DNA from 3 places in the Halopseudomonas litoralis genome. Region 2 is predicted to be linked to each of the others. Evidence: predicted binding sites of a transcription regulator. Region 2 holds the regulator's gene; each other region holds the start of a gene.
What was found. Region 2 encodes sigma-54, which starts transcription at its own class of promoters, with help from an activator protein. Its sites were predicted from a motif close to ANTGGCATNNANNTTGCTNT; they were not measured.
Positions count from the first base shown of each region.

Region 1: a site for sigma-54 is predicted at 2,845-2,864, ahead of flgB (flagellar basal body rod protein FlgB). Genes of this name have one in related genera too.
Region 3: a site for sigma-54 is predicted at 3,084-3,103, ahead of BLU11_RS07990 (pilin). Genes of this name have one in related genera too.

Region 1 covers NZ_LT629748.1:2,187,661-2,193,463, forward strand. The annotation lists gene BLU11_RS10645 (flagellar hook protein FlgE) at 1-1,217, opposite strand, end outside; gene flgD (flagellar hook assembly protein FlgD) at 1,250-1,927, opposite strand; gene flgC (flagellar basal body rod protein FlgC) at 1,940-2,380, opposite strand; gene flgB (flagellar basal body rod protein FlgB) at 2,383-2,787, opposite strand; gene BLU11_RS10665 (CheR family methyltransferase) at 2,975-3,802, opposite strand; gene BLU11_RS10670 (chemotaxis protein CheV) at 3,846-4,778, opposite strand; gene flgA (flagellar basal body P-ring formation chaperone FlgA) at 4,894-5,616, shown strand; gene flgM (flagellar biosynthesis anti-sigma factor FlgM) at 5,765-5,803, shown strand, end outside.
Region 2 covers NZ_LT629748.1:276,615-282,417, reverse strand. The annotation lists gene BLU11_RS01440 (KpsF/GutQ family sugar-phosphate isomerase) at 1-490, shown strand, start outside; gene BLU11_RS01435 (KdsC family phosphatase) at 487-1,017, shown strand; gene lptC (LPS export ABC transporter periplasmic protein LptC) at 1,014-1,586, shown strand; gene lptA (lipopolysaccharide transport periplasmic protein LptA) at 1,573-2,109, shown strand; gene lptB (LPS export ABC transporter ATP-binding protein) at 2,096-2,821, shown strand; gene BLU11_RS01415 (RNA polymerase factor sigma-54) at 2,916-4,418, shown strand; gene hpf (ribosome hibernation-promoting factor, HPF/YfiA family) at 4,532-4,840, shown strand; gene ptsN (PTS IIA-like nitrogen regulatory protein PtsN) at 4,857-5,312, shown strand; gene rapZ (RNase adapter RapZ) at 5,318-5,803, shown strand, end outside.
Region 3 covers NZ_LT629748.1:1,636,655-1,642,457, reverse strand. The annotation lists gene BLU11_RS08015 (DUF7844 domain-containing protein) at 1-477, shown strand, start outside; gene BLU11_RS08010 (hypothetical protein) at 978-1,271, shown strand; gene BLU11_RS08005 (lysis system i-spanin subunit Rz) at 1,321-1,836, opposite strand; gene BLU11_RS08000 (glycoside hydrolase family 24 protein) at 1,833-2,369, opposite strand; gene BLU11_RS07995 (tetratricopeptide repeat protein) at 2,429-2,890, opposite strand; gene BLU11_RS07990 (pilin) at 3,149-3,637, shown strand; gene BLU11_RS07985 (hypothetical protein) at 3,710-3,946, opposite strand; gene BLU11_RS07980 (hypothetical protein) at 3,943-5,709, opposite strand; gene BLU11_RS07975 (hypothetical protein) at 5,709-5,803, opposite strand, start outside.

The DNA.
Region 1 (5,803 bases), 1.9 Mb from region 2:
CGGGCAATCAACATGCCTTGATCGTCGATTTCCAGACCAGCAAGATCACCGGTGGTGTAACCATCCTGAGATACCGCAGTTACTGCAAAGGCAGCGGAGTACTGCGTGGAACCATTGAGGTTCAGCTCGAAGCTCGTTGGTGAAATGGCGCCTGTAGGTTGCCCCGCCTTGTCCATCGGCGCCCAGCCGGTGATTGCTATCGGCTGCTGGGTCTGCAGCTGCCCGGTATCGGAGAATTTGAGTTGCGCCGGCCCTGCCACGTCATTCAGATCAACCGGCTTACCGCCGATCATCACATGCATATCCCAACTGTTGCTGTCGGTTTTGACAAAGTATTTGGTCATGACATGGGCGTTGCCCTGACTATCGTATACGTTCACTGACGTCGAGCTATTGAAAGTCGACGAGTCAGCAGGATCAAAGCTTGCTGTAGCGGCTACCTGACCCGCAGTTTCAGCAGCGGCACGCTGCTCAGGCGTGCGTGTTGACAGCAGTGCCGTCACACCAGCATCGTAGGTATCCTGATAGGCTTTTTGTGCATCCGCCTTAGCCGCTGCAATTTCCTCCGGGGAGGAGTTCGGATCAGAAATCACGCTGTCGAAGGCAGCACGAGCAGTCTCGCTTTGCGCTTTGATTGAGACAAGTTCCTCATCTGAAGGCGCCAGAACCGCATCATGCGCTTGTTTAAACGCACTCTCCCACGCCGGCAATCTGACACTCGCGGAATTCAGGTTCAAGGTCGAGGCTACCTTGCTGGTAGGGTTCGGGTTGGCCGCCCGGGTATCAACCCTGAGATCAGTCGGCACCCCTTCGGTGACCTTGCCAGTCAGCGGATCAACACCGTAACCCTGCAGCCGCTCGCCATTGTTGTTTACGATGAAACCTTCCTGGTTGGTGCCGAAATAGCCAGCGCGAGTGTAACTCAGCGCACCGTTGTTGCTGGTGACGAAGAAGCCGTTGCCGTTGATTGCCAGGTCCAGGCTGTTCTCCGTGTAGTTGATATTGCCCTGGGTAAAGATCTGCGCGACGTTGTTCAACACTACCCCACTGCCCTGGGCATTGCTGCCGGTACCCAGAATGGATGCCGCGTAGATATCGCCAAACTCCGCACGCGAGCTCTTGAAGCCCACGGTACTGGCGTTGGCAATGTTGTTACCGGTGATATTCAGATCGGAAGATGCCGCCCGGATACCACTGAGACCGATATTGAAAGACATGACTGACTCCTGTTGATACTTGTCGGACGACGTTACTTACCGATTGTGAAGACTTCTGACAGACCGATACTGCCCAGCCCCGCCAGGTTGAGAACCATTTCACCGCCGTGGCCCACTCCCAGCGAGACGCTATCCACGTTCGCCGGCAGCAAAGTGGCCAGCTGGATGGTTTCACCGTTGATGCTGGCCTGTGCCTCGAAACGGTATTTGCCGGCCGGCAAGACATTGCCGCTGGCATCTTTGCCGTCCCAGGCAAACTCGTTGATACCCGCTTCCTGCGCGCCCAGGTTGATGGTGGATACCACGCTGCCGGCATCGTCATAGACATTCACCGTTACCGCGCCACTGGCTTGCGGCAATGCCAGTTGCCCGGTAAAGCCGGCCTCGGGATCGATCATTGCCTGATCCGTTGGAATTATCACGGTCCGGCCCACCAGCGACGAGGCCTGCAGCGCCTGGGAGGACTGGAAACTGCTGGCCATGGCATCGATCGAGCTATTCATCTTCTCGATACCTTCAACGGTGCTGAACTGCGCCAGTTGGGCGATGAATTCGCCGTTCTCCTGGGGCGACATCGGATCCTGGTTATTCAACTGGGCGACCAGCAGTTCGAGAAATTCGTTCTTGCCCAGGTCATCACCCTTGGCAAAGCGGCCCTGATCAACCTGATATTGATCCAGCAGGCTGTTGCCGACGCTTATATTGCTCATTCGCCCACTCCCTTATTGGCCCAGCGTCAGCACGCGCTGCAGCATGGTTTTTGCGGTATTCATGATTTCCACATTGGTCTGATAGGCGCGCGAGGCAGCCATCATGTTGGCCATTTCTTCCACCACGTTCACGTTCGGGTAGAACACATAACCCTCTTCATTGGCCATGGGGTGATCGGGCTCGTAGCGCGATTGCAGCTCCGCATCCGACTCCACCACACCCAGCACCTGCACGCCCTGCCCGGCCTGATCCGTCGGTGCGAACAGCGAGCCACCGGCGGCCTGCTGTTCGTTGAATACGGTGGCAAACACCGCTTGGCGCGCCCGGTAGGTCTGGTCGACGCTGCTGGATACGGTCTCGGCATTGGCCATATTGCTGGCCACGGTATTGAGCCGCAGAGACTGTGCATTCATGCCGGAACCGGCAATATCAAATACCTGATTGAGCGACATGGTCAGTCTCCACGCAGGGCTGTCATCAGCCCTTTGAATTTGCTGTTGAGGAAAGTGAAGCTGGCCTGGAAGTCGATGGCGTTTTCCGTATAACGCGCCTGCTCGGCCTGGGTCTCCACCGTGTTGCCATCGACTGAAGCCTGGTAAGGCATGCGATAGCGCAGGCCGGCGGCCTGGTCGATGAAACCTTCCACATCGAGATGCCGGGCATGCGTGCGTGCCGCCTGGAAACCCTGATCGCCACCGGTCTGCTGGGCCTCCAGCACGGCGGAAAAATCCAGGTCGCGGGCCTGATAATTGGGCGTATCGGCGTTGGCGATATTGTTGGCCAACACCCCAGCGCGGTCGGCACGAAAGGCCAGCGCTTTCTCATGTATTCCCAGAGCGCGATCGAAACTCAAACTCATAATGACATTCCCCACTGTGGCCCGGCGGCCAGAGTTCTATTGCCGTTGCCATCAGCTTCAGCAATAGTTGTGCCATTATCATATAGACGTTATAAATCAAAGACTTATTGGTTTATGAGAAGATCGGGCGGCAAGGGATTTCCGCCCGGCGGCAAGCGTGTAACGGCTACCCGGCAAACAGCGGAACTCAACGGGCCTGGTAGATGATTCCCGGGCTGCATTGCACCATGCGGTATAACTCCGGCAGACCATTCAATGCCTCGGAGGCGCCGAGCATGAGGTAGCCACCGGGTTTGAGTGTGGCATGGATGCGGCGCAGGATGTCCTTTTTGACGTCTGCGGAAAAATAGATGAGCACATTGCGGCAGAACACGATATCGAACTTGCCGAGAATGCTGTAGCTGTCGAGCAGGTTGAGCTGACGAAACTCCACACGGCTGCGTACCGGCGTTTTCACCGACCAGCGGCCCGGCGCAAGCTCGTCAAAATAGCGGGTCAAGCGCTCCTGGGACAGACCGCGGGCGATGGCCAGACTGTCATACTGCGCAGCCTTGGCAGCTGCCAGCATGCTGGGGGAAATCTCGGTCGCAATAATCTGCGCACCACCGCGCAGCTGCCCCGGGTTGGCGCGCTCATATTCATCAATGGCCATGCTCAGTGAATAGGGCTCCTGCCCTGATGAACAGGCGGCCGACCAGATGCGCAGGCGTTGCCCGGGCTGATTGCTGATGAACTCGGGAATCAGCCGGCTTTTCAGGATCTCGAACGGGTAGACATCCCGAAACCACAGGGTTTCGTTGGTGGTCATGGCGTCTACGACGACCTCACGCAACCCCGAATGCGGTTGCTGCTGCATGTGCCGCATCAGTTCGGTAAGGTCTCGGATACCTCGCTGCTCCAGCAACCGGTTGAGCCGGCTGGCCACCAGATACTGTTTATTGTCACCGAGCACGATGCCACAGGTCCTTTCAAGAAAGTCCCGGAACAGGTTGAAGCTCTGATCAACTGCCGTCACACACAATGCTCCAATCCAGATGCATGAGGAACACCCTCACGCATTATGCCTCGCCTACCACCTGCAATCGTTGAATGACCCGTTCGGCGAGATCGTCGGGAGAGAACTTCGCCAGAAAATCATCCGCCCCGACCTTGCGCACCATCGCCTGGTTGAATACGCCGGAGAGTGATGTGTGCAGCATGATATGCAGGTCTTTCATCCGCGGGTCGGTTCTCACCTCGGCAGTGAGAGTGTAGCCGTCCATCTCCGGCATTTCGATATCCGAGATCATCATAAGCAGCGAATCGGCCGGTTGCACCCCGGCATCAGCCTGCGCCCGCAGCCAGTTCAGCGCCTCGCGACCATCATTGAGGGCAACCACTTCAATCCCCAGGGTTTCCAGACACCGAGCAACCTGCTTGCGCGCCACCGCTGAGTCGTCAACCACCAGCACCTTGTGGCTGGCTGCCTGTGTCAGCACCTTTGCATCGGCAGCGCGCTGCGGCACAGACTCTTCTCCGGCGATGACCTCGGCCAGTACCTTCTCGACGTCAATGATTTCCACCATCTGCTCGTCCACCCGCGTCACCGCGGTCAGATAATGATCGCGACCGGTGCCCCGTGGTGGCGGGTGTACGTCGGACCAGTTCAGGTTGACGATGCGCTCTACTGCTCGCACCAGAAAGCCCTGCACCCGATTGTTGTATTCGGTGATGATGACAAAGGCGCTGGACAAATCCTCCAGCGCACGCCCACCGGTCGCCTGGTTCAAATCAATGATCGGCAAGGTGCCACCGCGAATATGCGCCACACCGCGTACCACCGGATTCAGCTTGGGCAACAGCGTCAGGCGGGGGCATTGCAGCACCTCCTTCACCTTGAACACGTTGATGCCGTACAGCTGACGACCGCCCAGTCTGAACAACAACAACTCAAGTCGATTCTGGCCGACCAGTTGAGTGCGTTTGTCCACCGAGTCCATTATGCCCGCCATCAATCAACTCCTCTGAATACTGTTTGAACGGCATGGTCCTTGCTTGGCTTCACCCTTCAATAGAGAGACGCCGACATTCTGACGTGCGTCACCCCTGGGGTAAGGTTTGGATTCCATGCAGTTATCGGCACTTACAACCAGACTGATCGCGTTCTTTGCGCTGCTGAGTGCCGGCAGTCTGAGTGCCAGTCCGCTTATTGATCAGCTTATCGGCACCACCACCCATTATCTTGAGCAGAAAGTTGCCACACATCTGGCGGCCAGCACCCGTGACGCACGTTTCGAGATAAAGGTGAACAGACTCGACCCGCGCCTGCGCCTGCCGTTGTGTCCAGCCGATGCGATTCAGGCGAGCCTGGAAAGTCCCGACGTACCGGTCGGACGTGTCACCGTACGGGTCACCTGCGACAGCGAGGTGCAATGGCGGTTGTTCGTGCCTGCCACGGTGGAGTTGTATCATCAGGTGCTGGTGACAACGCGCCCGCTGCCGCGACATGGCGTCATTGCCGCGCAGGACATCACCCTGCGCGAGCGCAACGTCGGCAACCTCAGTGGCGGCTATCTGATGCAGCCGGAACAGGCCATCGGCATGCGCGTGCGCCGCCCGATTGCCGCCGATACCGTACTCAACCCCAGCCAGCTGGAGCAGGACGAGACGGTCAAGCGCGGCGACAAAGTGGTCATCAGCGCAGCCAATAGCCGAGTGTCGGTGCGCATGCCGGGAGAAGCACTGGAAAGCGGCAGTACCGGCAGCCAGATCCGGGTACGCAACCTCCGCTCCGATCGTGTAGTCAGAGCACGTATCATCGGTCCCGGCCAGGTCGAAGTGGCGATGTGATGTACCTGCCCCGAATCGGCTATACTGGCTGTCATTGCCCAAGCGCACAAAGTGTGCACTCGGTCACACATTTTATAACCCAGACCCCTAAAGTTCTGCCGATTGCAGCCGTTACAGCAGTAGGCATTCAGGTTCTGAGGACAAAATCATGGTCATAGATTTCAATACAAGCGGCACCAATGGCGCC
Region 2 (5,803 bases):
GCTGGTGATGGGCGACGCCCTGGCTATTGCCCTGCTGGAAGCGCGTGGCTTCAGCGCCGAAGATTTTGCCTTTTCCCATCCGGGCGGCAGTCTCGGTCGTCGCCTGCTGCTGCTGGTGGATGACATCATGCACAGCGGCGCACGGATGCCGCTGGTATCACCGGAAACCCCCTTGCGTGATGCCCTGCTGGAAATGACCCGCAAAGGGCTCGGCCTCACCGGGATCACCGACAGTCAGGGGCAGCTGGCCGGCATCTTCACCGATGGCGACTTGCGTCGCACGCTGGATCAGGATGTCGACATTCGCAATGCCCGCATCGAACAGGTCATGACCCCGCGCTGCAAGACAGCGCGTCAGGGCATTCTCGCCGCCGAAGCATTGAAGATCATGGAAGACGGCAAGATCAGCGGTCTGTTCGTGGTGGATGAAAACGGCAAGCCGGTCGGCGCGCTGAACATGCATGACTTGCTGCGCGCGGGGGTGGTATGAGTATCGAACCGACCCTGCTTGAGCGGGCTCGCAATATCCGCCTGGCAATCTTTGATGTGGATGGCGTGCTGACTGATGGTCGCCTGTACTTCATGCCCGACGGTACCGAATTCAAATCCTTCAATACCCTGGATGGCCATGGCATCAAGTTGCTGATTGCCTCCGGCGTGCAGACGGCGATCATCAGCGGTCGTAAATCGCCGCTGGTTGAGCGCCGGGCAGCCAACCTTGGCATCCAGCATCTGATCCAGGGACGCGAGGATAAACTCACCGCCCTGTCCGAGCTGCGCCTACAGGTGCCGGTGGATATGCAGCAGATCGCCTTCCTCGGCGATGATCTGCCGGATCTGCCCGTCATGCGCCGCGTCGGTCTCGGCATGGCCGTGGCCACCGCCGACACCTTTGTCCGCGAACATGCCCATGGCGTAACGACCAATGCCGGCGGCGCTGGCGCAGCGCGGGAGTTCTGCGAACTGATCATGCGCGCCCAGGGTACGCTCGACAACGCCCAGGCAGAGTACCTGTGAAGCTTCCGCGCTACCTGTCCACCGGCGGTGTGGGGCTGCTCGCCGTGGCGCTGGCGCTCGCGGTCGGCTATTGGAATATTCGTCCAGCCAGCTTTACTCCCCAGATGGTGCAGGCCCCGTTGCAGCCTGACTTCTTCATGGATAACGCTAAAATTCGCCAGTTGAATGCGCAGGGTCAGCCTGTCTACGATCTCCACAGCGTGCGCGCGGCCCATCAGGTCGGCAAGGACGTCACTGAACTGGACGACCCCAAGCTGCTCTATTACCGCGAAGACGATCAGCAACCCTGGGACGTACAATCCCGCTACGGTGAAGTGAGCGCAGGTGGCGATCAGGTGGTTTTGAGTCAGAATGTAGTGATCGAGCAGCAGTTGGCCGGGCGATCGGCACGACGCCTGTCGACACCGGAACTGACCATCTTTCCCGACCGCCATCTTGCCGAGACGGACCGCAGCGTCAGAATCGAAGCGCTCAACGGCGTGACCACAGCTACCGGCATGGAAGCGAATTTCAACGATGGCAGCATCAAGCTGCTGTCCAATGTAAGAGGCGAACATGACGCTCTTTAGAACTCTATGCCTTGCCCTGCTGGCGAGTGCTGCCACGCCGGTTCTGGCACTGCCGGACGACGCCAATCAGCCGATCCGCATCCAGGCCAATGCCGCCACGCTGGATGACCGCCGTAATACTGCCGTATACACCGGCAATGTCATCATTACCCAGGGCAGCATGCGCCTGACCGGCAACCGTGTAACCCTGACCGCCGATGCCAACGGCGAAGTGAGCAAGCTTGTTTCCGTGGGTTCTCCCGCCACCTATAGGCAGACGCCCGAAGCAGATGGCAACCCGGTGGACTCGCGGGCCCAGACTATTGAATATCATGCAGCTGCCGACCGCGTGGTGCTGATCAAGGACGCTTTCCTCGAGCAGGCGGGCAATACCTTCCAGGGCCAGCGCATCAGTTACGACATCCAGCGTCAGGTAGTGGACGCCGGTAGGTCTGACGCACAGGACAGCGACTCTGCAGAACGCATCGAAATCATCATCCAGCCACGCAAACGCACTGAGCCGGCCACCAATGACGAAACTTGAAGCCCGCCACCTGGCCAAGGCCTATAAATCACGCCGGGTCGTGGAGGACGTATCGCTGTCGATCAACAGCGGTGAGATCGTCGGCTTGCTGGGTCCCAACGGCGCGGGCAAGACCACCTGTTTCTACATGATCGTCGGGCTGGTCAAGGCTGACCAGGGCAACATCCTGATCAACGACCAGGATGTCACCCGCCTGCCCATGCATGGCCGGGCGCGCCAGGGTCTCGGTTATCTGCCCCAGGAAGCCTCGATCTTCCGCAAACTCAGCGTAGCCGACAACATCATGGCGATCCTGGAGACACGCAAGGAACTGAACCGCAAGGGTCGCGAAGGCAAACTCGACTCGCTGCTGCGTGAGTTTCATATTCATCACCTGCGCGACAGCCTCGGTATGAGCCTGTCCGGCGGCGAACGCCGGCGTGCAGAGATTGCCCGTGCATTGGCCACCGATCCGCAGTTCATTCTGCTGGATGAACCCTTCGCCGGGGTCGACCCGATCTCGGTGAATGACATCAAGCAGATCATCCAGCACCTCAAGGATAAAGGCATCGGCGTGCTGATAACCGACCATAACGTACGCGAGACGCTGGATATCTGTGACAAGGCGTACATCGTCAATGACGGGCACATCATTGCCGAAGGCGGCGCCGAGGAAGTCCTTGCCAACCAATTGGTGCGGGACGTATATCTGGGCCACGCCTTCCGTTTGTAAAAGCCCGACGGATTCAGGCATGCTAGGGCGAATAGCCATGATTTTGTTTTAACCATCAATGGCTTGAAACAGGCACAAGGTAAACCGCAACACTATGAAACCAACGCTCGTCCTCAAGATGGGGCAGCAGCTGACCATGACTCCGCAGCTGCAGCAGGCCATCCGACTGCTTCAGTTGTCCAGTCTTGATCTCCAGCAGGAGGTGCAGGAAGCATTGGAAGCCAACCCCATGCTGGAGATGGCCGACGACAGCGATGATGATTTCAGTTCCAGCTCTGCTGACACTGCCGGCAATGACGATGATGCGCCCGCCACTGCTCTGCCCGAACCTGTCGCCCTTGATGCAATAGACCAGCACAGCCACAGTGAAGAAGAAGGCAACTGGAACGAGCAGATCCCCAACGATCTGCCGGTCGACACCCAATGGGAAGACATCTACCAGACCTCCGCCAGCTCCCTGCCCAGCCAGGATGACGATGACTGGGATTACACATCACGCACCGGTACCGGCGAAACCCTGCAGAGCCATCTCGAATGGCAGCTCAATCTGCTGCCGCTGTCGGACACCGACCACCAGATAGCCATTGCGCTGATCGACGGGATCAGCGCCGATGGCTATCTGGAAGAATCCCTGGACGACATCCTTGCCTCGCTCGATCCGTCTCTCGAGGTTGAGCTTGATGAGATCGAGATGGTGCTGCATCGGATTCAGCAATTCGAACCGACCGGCGTCGGCGCACGCAACCTGAGCGAATGCCTGCATCTGCAACTGCAACAATTGCCCGATTCCACGCCCATGCTGGAGCAGGCCAAACGCATAGTTCGCGACCACCTCGAACTGCTCGGCAGCCGTGACTTCACCCAACTGATGCGTCGTTCGCGACTGAAGGAAGATCAGCTGCGCGAGGTTGTGGCGCTGATCCAGACGCTGAACCCCCGCCCGGGCGGCGAGATCGCCTCTGGCGAGGCGGAATATGTGATACCTGACGTCATCGTGCGGCGCGACCAGAATCGCTGGATCGTCGAGCTGAATCAGGAAGCCGCACCCAAGGTGCGGGTCAACAGTCAGTACGCGTCCATGGTCAAACGGGCGGACAGCAGCAGCGACAATACCTACCTGCGTAATCACCTGCAGGAGGCGCGCTGGTTCATCAAGAGTCTGCAGAGCCGCAACGAGACACTGATGAAGGTTGCCAGCCAGATTGTCGAGCACCAGCGCGGCTTTCTGGAGCATGGCGAAGAAGCCATGAAGCCACTGGTGCTGAATGTCATCGCCGAGGCCGTGGGCATGCATGAGTCGACCATCTCCCGGGTGACCACGCAGAAGTACATGCATACCCCGCGCGGCATCTTCGAGCTCAAATATTTCTTCTCCAGCCATGTCAGTACCGCCGAAGGCGGTGAATTCTCTTCCACCGCTATCCGCGCACTGATCAGAAAGCTGGTGGCGGCGGAAAATCCGAAGAAACCATTGAGTGACAGCAAGATCGCTGGTCTACTGGAAGAACAAGGCATCCATGTGGCACGCCGGACCATCGCCAAGTATCGCGAGTCGCTTAATATCGCGCCATCCAGCGAACGGAAACGACTGGTTTAGGCCTGCACACAGGCAGATTCGACTAGAGTCAAGGAATACGAAAACGAGAAGTGGCACCATTGGGGTAACCAGAAACGGGACCCCGGTTCATAAAGCCAATCAGGAGAAGTATTATGCAAATGAACATCACTGGTCTTCAACTGGATATCACCGATGCTCTGCGTGATTACGTAACCGAAAAGCTGGCCCGCCTCGAAAGGCATTTTGACAAGATCATCAGCGTGCAGATCACTCTGGAGGTGGACAAGCTCCAGCAGAAGGCCGAAGGTACCCTGCACATTGCCGGCAACGATCTGGTTGCCGAAGCGGAACATACCGACATGTATGCCGCCATTGACCTGCTGGCCGACCGCCTGGATCGCCAGCTGATCAAACACAAGGAAAAACATATTGGCCGCCAACAGGGCGTCAATGCCCGGTAGGACTTGAAAGCGAACCATGCAAATAGAACACATACTCACCCCCCAGCTCACCTTCGCTGGTGTGCCGGGGGGCTCAAAAAAACGTGTGCTGGAACTGATCGGCAAGATGATCGCCCAGCACACCGCTCTGGATTCTGATGCCATTTACGAAAGTCTGATCGCCCGGGAAAAACTCGGCTCGACCGGCTTCGGTAATGGTATTGCCATCCCCCATTGCCGTCTGGAGCAATGTACGGAAGCCATTGGCGCGCTGTTGCAGCTCAACAGCAAGATCGACTTCGACTCCCTGGATGGCGAACCCGTTGACCTGATTTTCGTACTGCTGGTGCCGCATGAGGCTACCGAGCAGCATTTGCAGATACTCAAGATGCTGGCCGAAAAACTTGACCAGGAGCACCTGCGCGAGGCCTTGCGACAGGCCCCGGATGCAGAAAGCCTGTATCGGGTCATGGCTGGCCACGGCGGAGACTGAAATCAATGCGTTTGGTTGTAGTCAGCGGACGTTCCGGATCCGGCAAAAGTACCGCTCTGCATCTTCTGGAAGACAGTGGCTTCTACTGCATCGACAACTTGCCGGCAGGCCTGCTGCCGGAGTTGGCCCGGCAGGCCAACAATACCGATCTGAGCCTGCCTAAAGTCGCCATCAGTATCGATGCGCGCAATCTGCCCAGCGACCTTCAGCGTTTCCCTGAACTGCTCAAACAGGTACGTGATGCGGGTATCCATTGCGACGTGCTGTTTCTCGCAGCCACTGACGAGGTGCTGATCAAGCGCTTCTCGGAAACCCGCCGCAAGCATCCGCTGACCGATGGCAACCTGTCCCTCGGCGAGGCAATTGCTGCGGAACTGAAGCTGCTCGAACCCATCATCGACCTGGCCAGTCTGAAGATCGACACCAGTCATCTGACACTGTACCAACTGCGCGACCTGCTCAAGCAACGCCTGCTGAGCACGCAGAACAAC
Region 3 (5,803 bases), 1.4 Mb from region 2:
GAGGATTGGTTCACCAGTCCGGCCAGCGATCGCCAAGCCTGGTTTACCGCAGCGGACACCCGATCAACTGCCGCCTTGCTGGTGCTGGAGCAAGCCATTCAGCGTCGGCATGTGCTGGAGATACAGCAGGATCTCAAACAGCGGTTCCTGGCTGCCGATGCCCCACAAGAGCTGACCGAAGCTGCCCAGATGATGCAGGGACTGCTGAGTGGCAGCAGCTTTCTCAGCCGGCCCGGCGAGCTGTTGAGCGAGGGTTACGGATTACCGCAACCGCAGGAGTCGCAGCGTTTTCTTCAGCTTGCCGCTGGAAAACAGCAGGCGCTGCTGGCTACGGCTGAGGATTTGGAGAACCGCTTGCTGTCGCTGATGAATGCACAACAGCGTCTACAGCTGAATGCCACCGGCGCCAACATCAGCCTGCTCGTACAGCAGCTGCGGCGGCTGCACGCAGAATCTGGCGGTATTCAACTGCCCTGAGCTTTATCGCAGCCATCAGGATACGTCATGACAACAGCCTGGAGAAAAGCGCTTGGATCGTCGGCTTGCTTTGGTTGAGCTTTTATAGCTGCTCGAGAGGTTGGCGATCTACTGGATACAATAATCTATTGGGCGCTTCGGGAGCCGGGATGGACAGAAAACGGCGGGGGCGGACAGCGTAGCTGAATTACGGACCGTGAAAGCACTCCGTAAAATTCGGTAAACATGTGATTTAAAAATGGTGCCCGGAGCCGGAATCGAACCGGCACGGAGTTTCCTCCGAGGGATTTTAAGTCCATCGACATATCCAACAAAATCAGCATGTTATGACAATATTAAGTCCGCAATTACATAATTTTGATGCCTCTGCAGGCCAATAACGGCGCGGGCCTTCAAATAATTGCGGATCAGATTTACATCCCCCCTCCGCCCGTCCGGGCAATATTCCATATCTCCCTCGCTCCGCAATATACTGGCTATAAATACAGTATAGGTGGACCATGATTTTCAGAGTAACCCTGATGCGACGCCGCGGCGTGCCGTTTACGCCAAAAGAGCTGAGCAAAGACCAAGGCAAGCGGGTCGACGTGGCGATCAATCATGAAAGCTGCGTGATGGGCCGGTCATCTGTGGTTGCGTCAATCCGGGGAGCGTGGCCGCTGAGCGAGCCGCCCTGGCCGGAATTGATGGACTGTCAGCTGCACTCTATGGCGCCCAATGGAATGGTGCTGACGGGGACAGAGGAGATTGATGGCGTGATGTATGCGCAGTCATGGCTGTGCCGAGCGGAGTAATCGATAGGAGCGAGAGGTGGGAAATGTGAGGAATGAGGGGGGGCGGGGCTCATTCTTCCGTTGCAGTGACCGCCTTCGCCCGCTCCTGCCAATACAACAGCTTCTTCTGATCTTCGATCATTCCGGCTCGAATATTCCAAACAGAGCGTCCAGCTGCTCCACTGAGTTCGAGGGGGGCTGCATCGCCCACGCTGCGGGCGCTGGTGGTTTCGGACACGATGGCATCGTTACGGGCGACGATAACTTCGATGCGCAGCCTGCGGCGCTCGCCATCAGCAGCAGAATACAGATCTTCGAGGCGGCGGTTTTCAGATAGTGCATCAGATAGCTCCTGCGTGTGTTTGGTATCCAGTTCAGCCAGGCGCCAGGACTGTTCCTGCTGCTTAGCCTGCTGCTGCAGGATTACTGCGGCATTGGCCTCGGCGGTCCGGCGCAGCAGCTCGGTGTGGGCTGTTTGCTGCTCGCTGTAACGCGTCTGCCAGTGGTTGCTGGTGGCCCACGATCCGACCAGGGAGCCAATTGCCAGCGCAATGATGTATGGCGCCAGGACGCGGACGGCGATCATGCCAGCGCGCCCCCGCAGTCCGAGTACACAGCCACCAGTTCATGCTCAGTATGCTGCTCGGCGGCATGCTCTCCTTCGTAGATCTCCAGCAGTTGCGCGAGCTTATGTTCACGCTGGCCATACCCTGCCCCGGGCAGGCTGGCCCAGATCGGCGCGGCCTTGGCTACGGCATCCTCAATACGACCCTGTTGGATCAGCCGGTAGGCGCCGCACTCCATCAAAAGCTTGATAGCAGCCAGGTCCTGCGCCTCGGGAATGAAGCGGCCGCGGAATCCGTAGTTGCGAACGATGGCATCCCAGGTGCGAGCCAGGAACTGGTACCGCCCGGCCGCGCTGGATGTAATGCCGTACCGGGGCAGCTTCACATACCGGCGTGGGTGATCGCTGTAGTCAGTGAACAGCGCCCCGCCGACGAACACGTTGTACCCGTCATCTGAGGCTTTGATGGTGCTCGTCCCTTCGCTCCAGGCGAGCATATCCAGGAAGGCGAGCACGTTGATGCCGCCGGCCTTTTCTTCAGTGATTACTGGCATGGTTTTCTCCAGGCAATAAAAAACCCGCCGGGTGGCGGGTTTGGTGAGTGATTACTGCGTCAGTTTGTTCGAGACACCAATGCATCCATTTGCTGGCGCGCGATCACGTGGCCGTGGGCTGAGGCTTTGGCCAGCCACATCAGGCCGGCGTTCTCGTCCTTCGGCACGCCGATGCCTTTAAAGTGCAGCTTGGCTAGGTTGTGCATGGCGTCTGGGTGTTCCTGGTCGACGGCCTGCTTCAACCAGTGCATGCCCATATCCAACAGATTGATGTCGATCAGCAGTTGAGCCAAGTCGTTCTGCGCGTCCGCATCGCCGGCGTCGGCATCGACCAGCAGCTCATAATCTTCCGGCTCGATCGGGATGTTGATCTGCGGTGCGATCTCGCTGAAGGCGACCATGGCTCGGCCGCGCTCGTCTGTTTCCAGACGGGTGAGCTGGCCTTCGGTGACCCGGCGCCAGAGGGTCCGCTTGCTGATCCCAGTGATCAGGATGGCTGTATCCAGGCTGATTGCGTCCACGGTTCGTCCCTTGAATTGGATTTGGCACACCATCAGGTGTGCCATTCTGGCATTTGGCACAGTAGTAGGTGTGCCAAACAGTGCTGCCAATAGGATAACAAACCACAACCCTGTCGTGGGGACTCCGCGTGATGACCTCCGCAAGGCCACAGTTTACGCAAGGTACAGACCCAGACTGATGCAGAATCGAGAAGCTGGCACGGTACCTGCTATGCCTCAGATAGGTCATACGGCCTTTCAAAAAATATGGAGATTTAAATGAAAGCTCAAATGCAAAAAGGTTTTACGCTTATCGAACTGATGATCGTAGTGGCGATCATCGGTATTTTGGCTGCAATCGCGCTGCCGGCTTATCAGGATTACACTAACCGCGCAAAGATGTCTGAAGTATTGACCTTTGCCTCCTCAGGCCGTACTGCTGTTGCAGAGTACTTTCAATCAGAAGGAACTCTACCTGCTAACAACGAGGCTGCTGGGTTGGATGCCGAAGGAGACATCACCTCACAGTATGTTGAGAAAGTTAATGTAACCAGTGGCGTGGTCACCGCCACTATCAAAGGCACAAATGTTACTGGTCTAGACGGATCTACTGTTGTGATGACGCCGCAAACCACTGCAGGTGCAACTATCGCTGCAGGATACTCCGGCCCGATTTTGTGGCAGTGCAAGCCTAGCACTGCAGACAACAACAAATACTTCCCAGCCAGCTGCCGTACTACTACACCGCCGCCTGGCGACGGGGATTAATTAGCACTCACCTGACCATTTAGCGTGAAAGCCTCAGACCTTCTGGGGCTTTCACTTTGAAATATAGCTTGGTCATACCTCCACCTCATACTGCACCAGCCCCGGCGCCTGCCCCATCACCTGCCCATCCACCACAAACGCCTTTAACCCCCGCCCCACGCTGGTGCCCTTTGCACTGATCTGACTCCCGTTGCGCAGGGTTATGATGCTGGTCCCGTTCTGCAGGTCCACGCTGGCGACTGTGCCGACGGTGCGCGTGCCGCCTGGTAGCAGGCCGATAAATCGTTTCCATGGGTTGACTGTGCTCATGCGCCCTCCCGGTGATGGCGTTCGAGTTTGAGGGTTTGCTTGACCCGGGAGGCGCCGATGCCTTCGGCGGTTATCTCGGTGGCGAGGCAGAGGCCGCGCCAGGTTTCTTCAATGTCCCGCACTTCACAGAGCATGGCCGGCTCCACCAGGCCCGGTGCGGTTTGCTGCGGGAATAGTGGCAGGTCCAGGGTGATGATCTCCTGGTTGCCGCCTTTGCACAGCTCAGCGATACCGCGGGCTCGGCCGGCTTGTTCGCCGGTGATCCAGTCGTGGAAGACATCCGGTGCAGGCTCATCACCTGCGGTACCGGCGCGGCGGACGTTGACGCTGACGCCGTGGTTGGTGCCGCTGACGTAGCAACTGTTCCACTCCGGCTGCGGTTGCCACTCGCTGCCCCAGGAGGCGACAATGTTGGCAGGGATGATGCGATCCATGATGGCGCTGGACCATTGCCAGACCGGCTGCTTGTAGCGAGGCAGCACTGTGAGCTCTCGGCTGTTGCGCGAGGGGCTGACGATGCCGCCGGCTGTTTCGGCCAGCTCGGCGATTACCTCCATCGGGGTTTTGGATTCATAGCTGAACGCCCCAGCCGGGAGTGTCCAGTCTGGTGGCCCGGCGTTCCAGGTGTCCCAGTGCAAGATGAAGTCGGTATATTGCAACTCCAGTTCAGCGGCCTGCTGTGCGTTGAGCGGTACCGTGTTGCTCTGGCTACGAGCTGGGGCGTAGGGCTTGGCCAGCAGCTGGGTCTGGCTAACGCCGGTGATGGTGTAGCGCTCATCAGCGAGTTTGCCGGTACCGGAGTAGCGTTCCACGATGAATACCCAGGTGTGGCCGTTGATGGTCAGCTCGACCTCTTTCGGGCCGTTGGCGTCGGGGCGCACCTGGGCCAGAGAGGTGCGTCCGAACAGGTTGGCGGATAGGGTCCAGGCGAAGCTGTCGATATCGAGCCCGACCCGGATGCCGGTGGCATCCAGAGGCGTGCGATCGGGCAGCACCGCCAGGCTGACGCTGTTCGCAATCATGTAGGTCTCCAGAATATCCGGCTCGGCCGGCGGCGGTACGATGATGGTGATCGGGCCGGTGTAGTCCGGGTAATCGATGCCCGTCGGAATGGGGTCGAGAGGGCGCCCCCTGCCCCACAGCAATTGCATCGGTATTCCCACCTGTCGTGCAGGCCGCCAGCTGAACGCAGCGCCGCTGTCTACCGGCTGGATGACCCGGGCGGGCGGCACATAGCGGAAGTCGAAGAACACCGACGGGGAATTGCTCGGCGCATACCGTTCATCACCGAAGTTAAACACCAGCGGGCCGTTGCCCGGCACATAGAGGCTGCGCCCAACCTCCAATGCTGCGTCGTATCGCGGGCCATATTCATCCACCCGCTGATAGCGTGGCGCGGTACTGGCGTCCTTCTTTGCCGGCGCCGGGTTATAGGAGACTGTCACCCTCCAATCAGCCGGCCGAATGCTGTGATCCCATGCTCCTGCCAACCCAAGGTCTTTGCTGGGCACCTGAACGAATCCTGCCGCCACGCTCCCGCCGTCTGTTGGCGATGCCGATTCCCAGCGACCAGTCTGACCTTGATCAAGTGCCGGCACAGCTGCCCAGTCGGTGCGTGTCGTTTTCTCGGTCGGCTGGGCATCGCCCCAGGCGCTGGCACGATTCAGACTGCGCTCAGGCTTGCGACTCCAAGCACTGGCGGCCGGGCGTGCGCTGACCTGCCGCGCTGTTCGCCAGCCGGCATCCACTTCAGTAGCAATCATCAAAGCATCTCGGCTGTGATTGGCCCCAGCGCCAGGGGTCGGTAGTAACGCACGGCAATCGCCCGGGCGGTGCCCAGTTGGCGCGAGGGGTTGT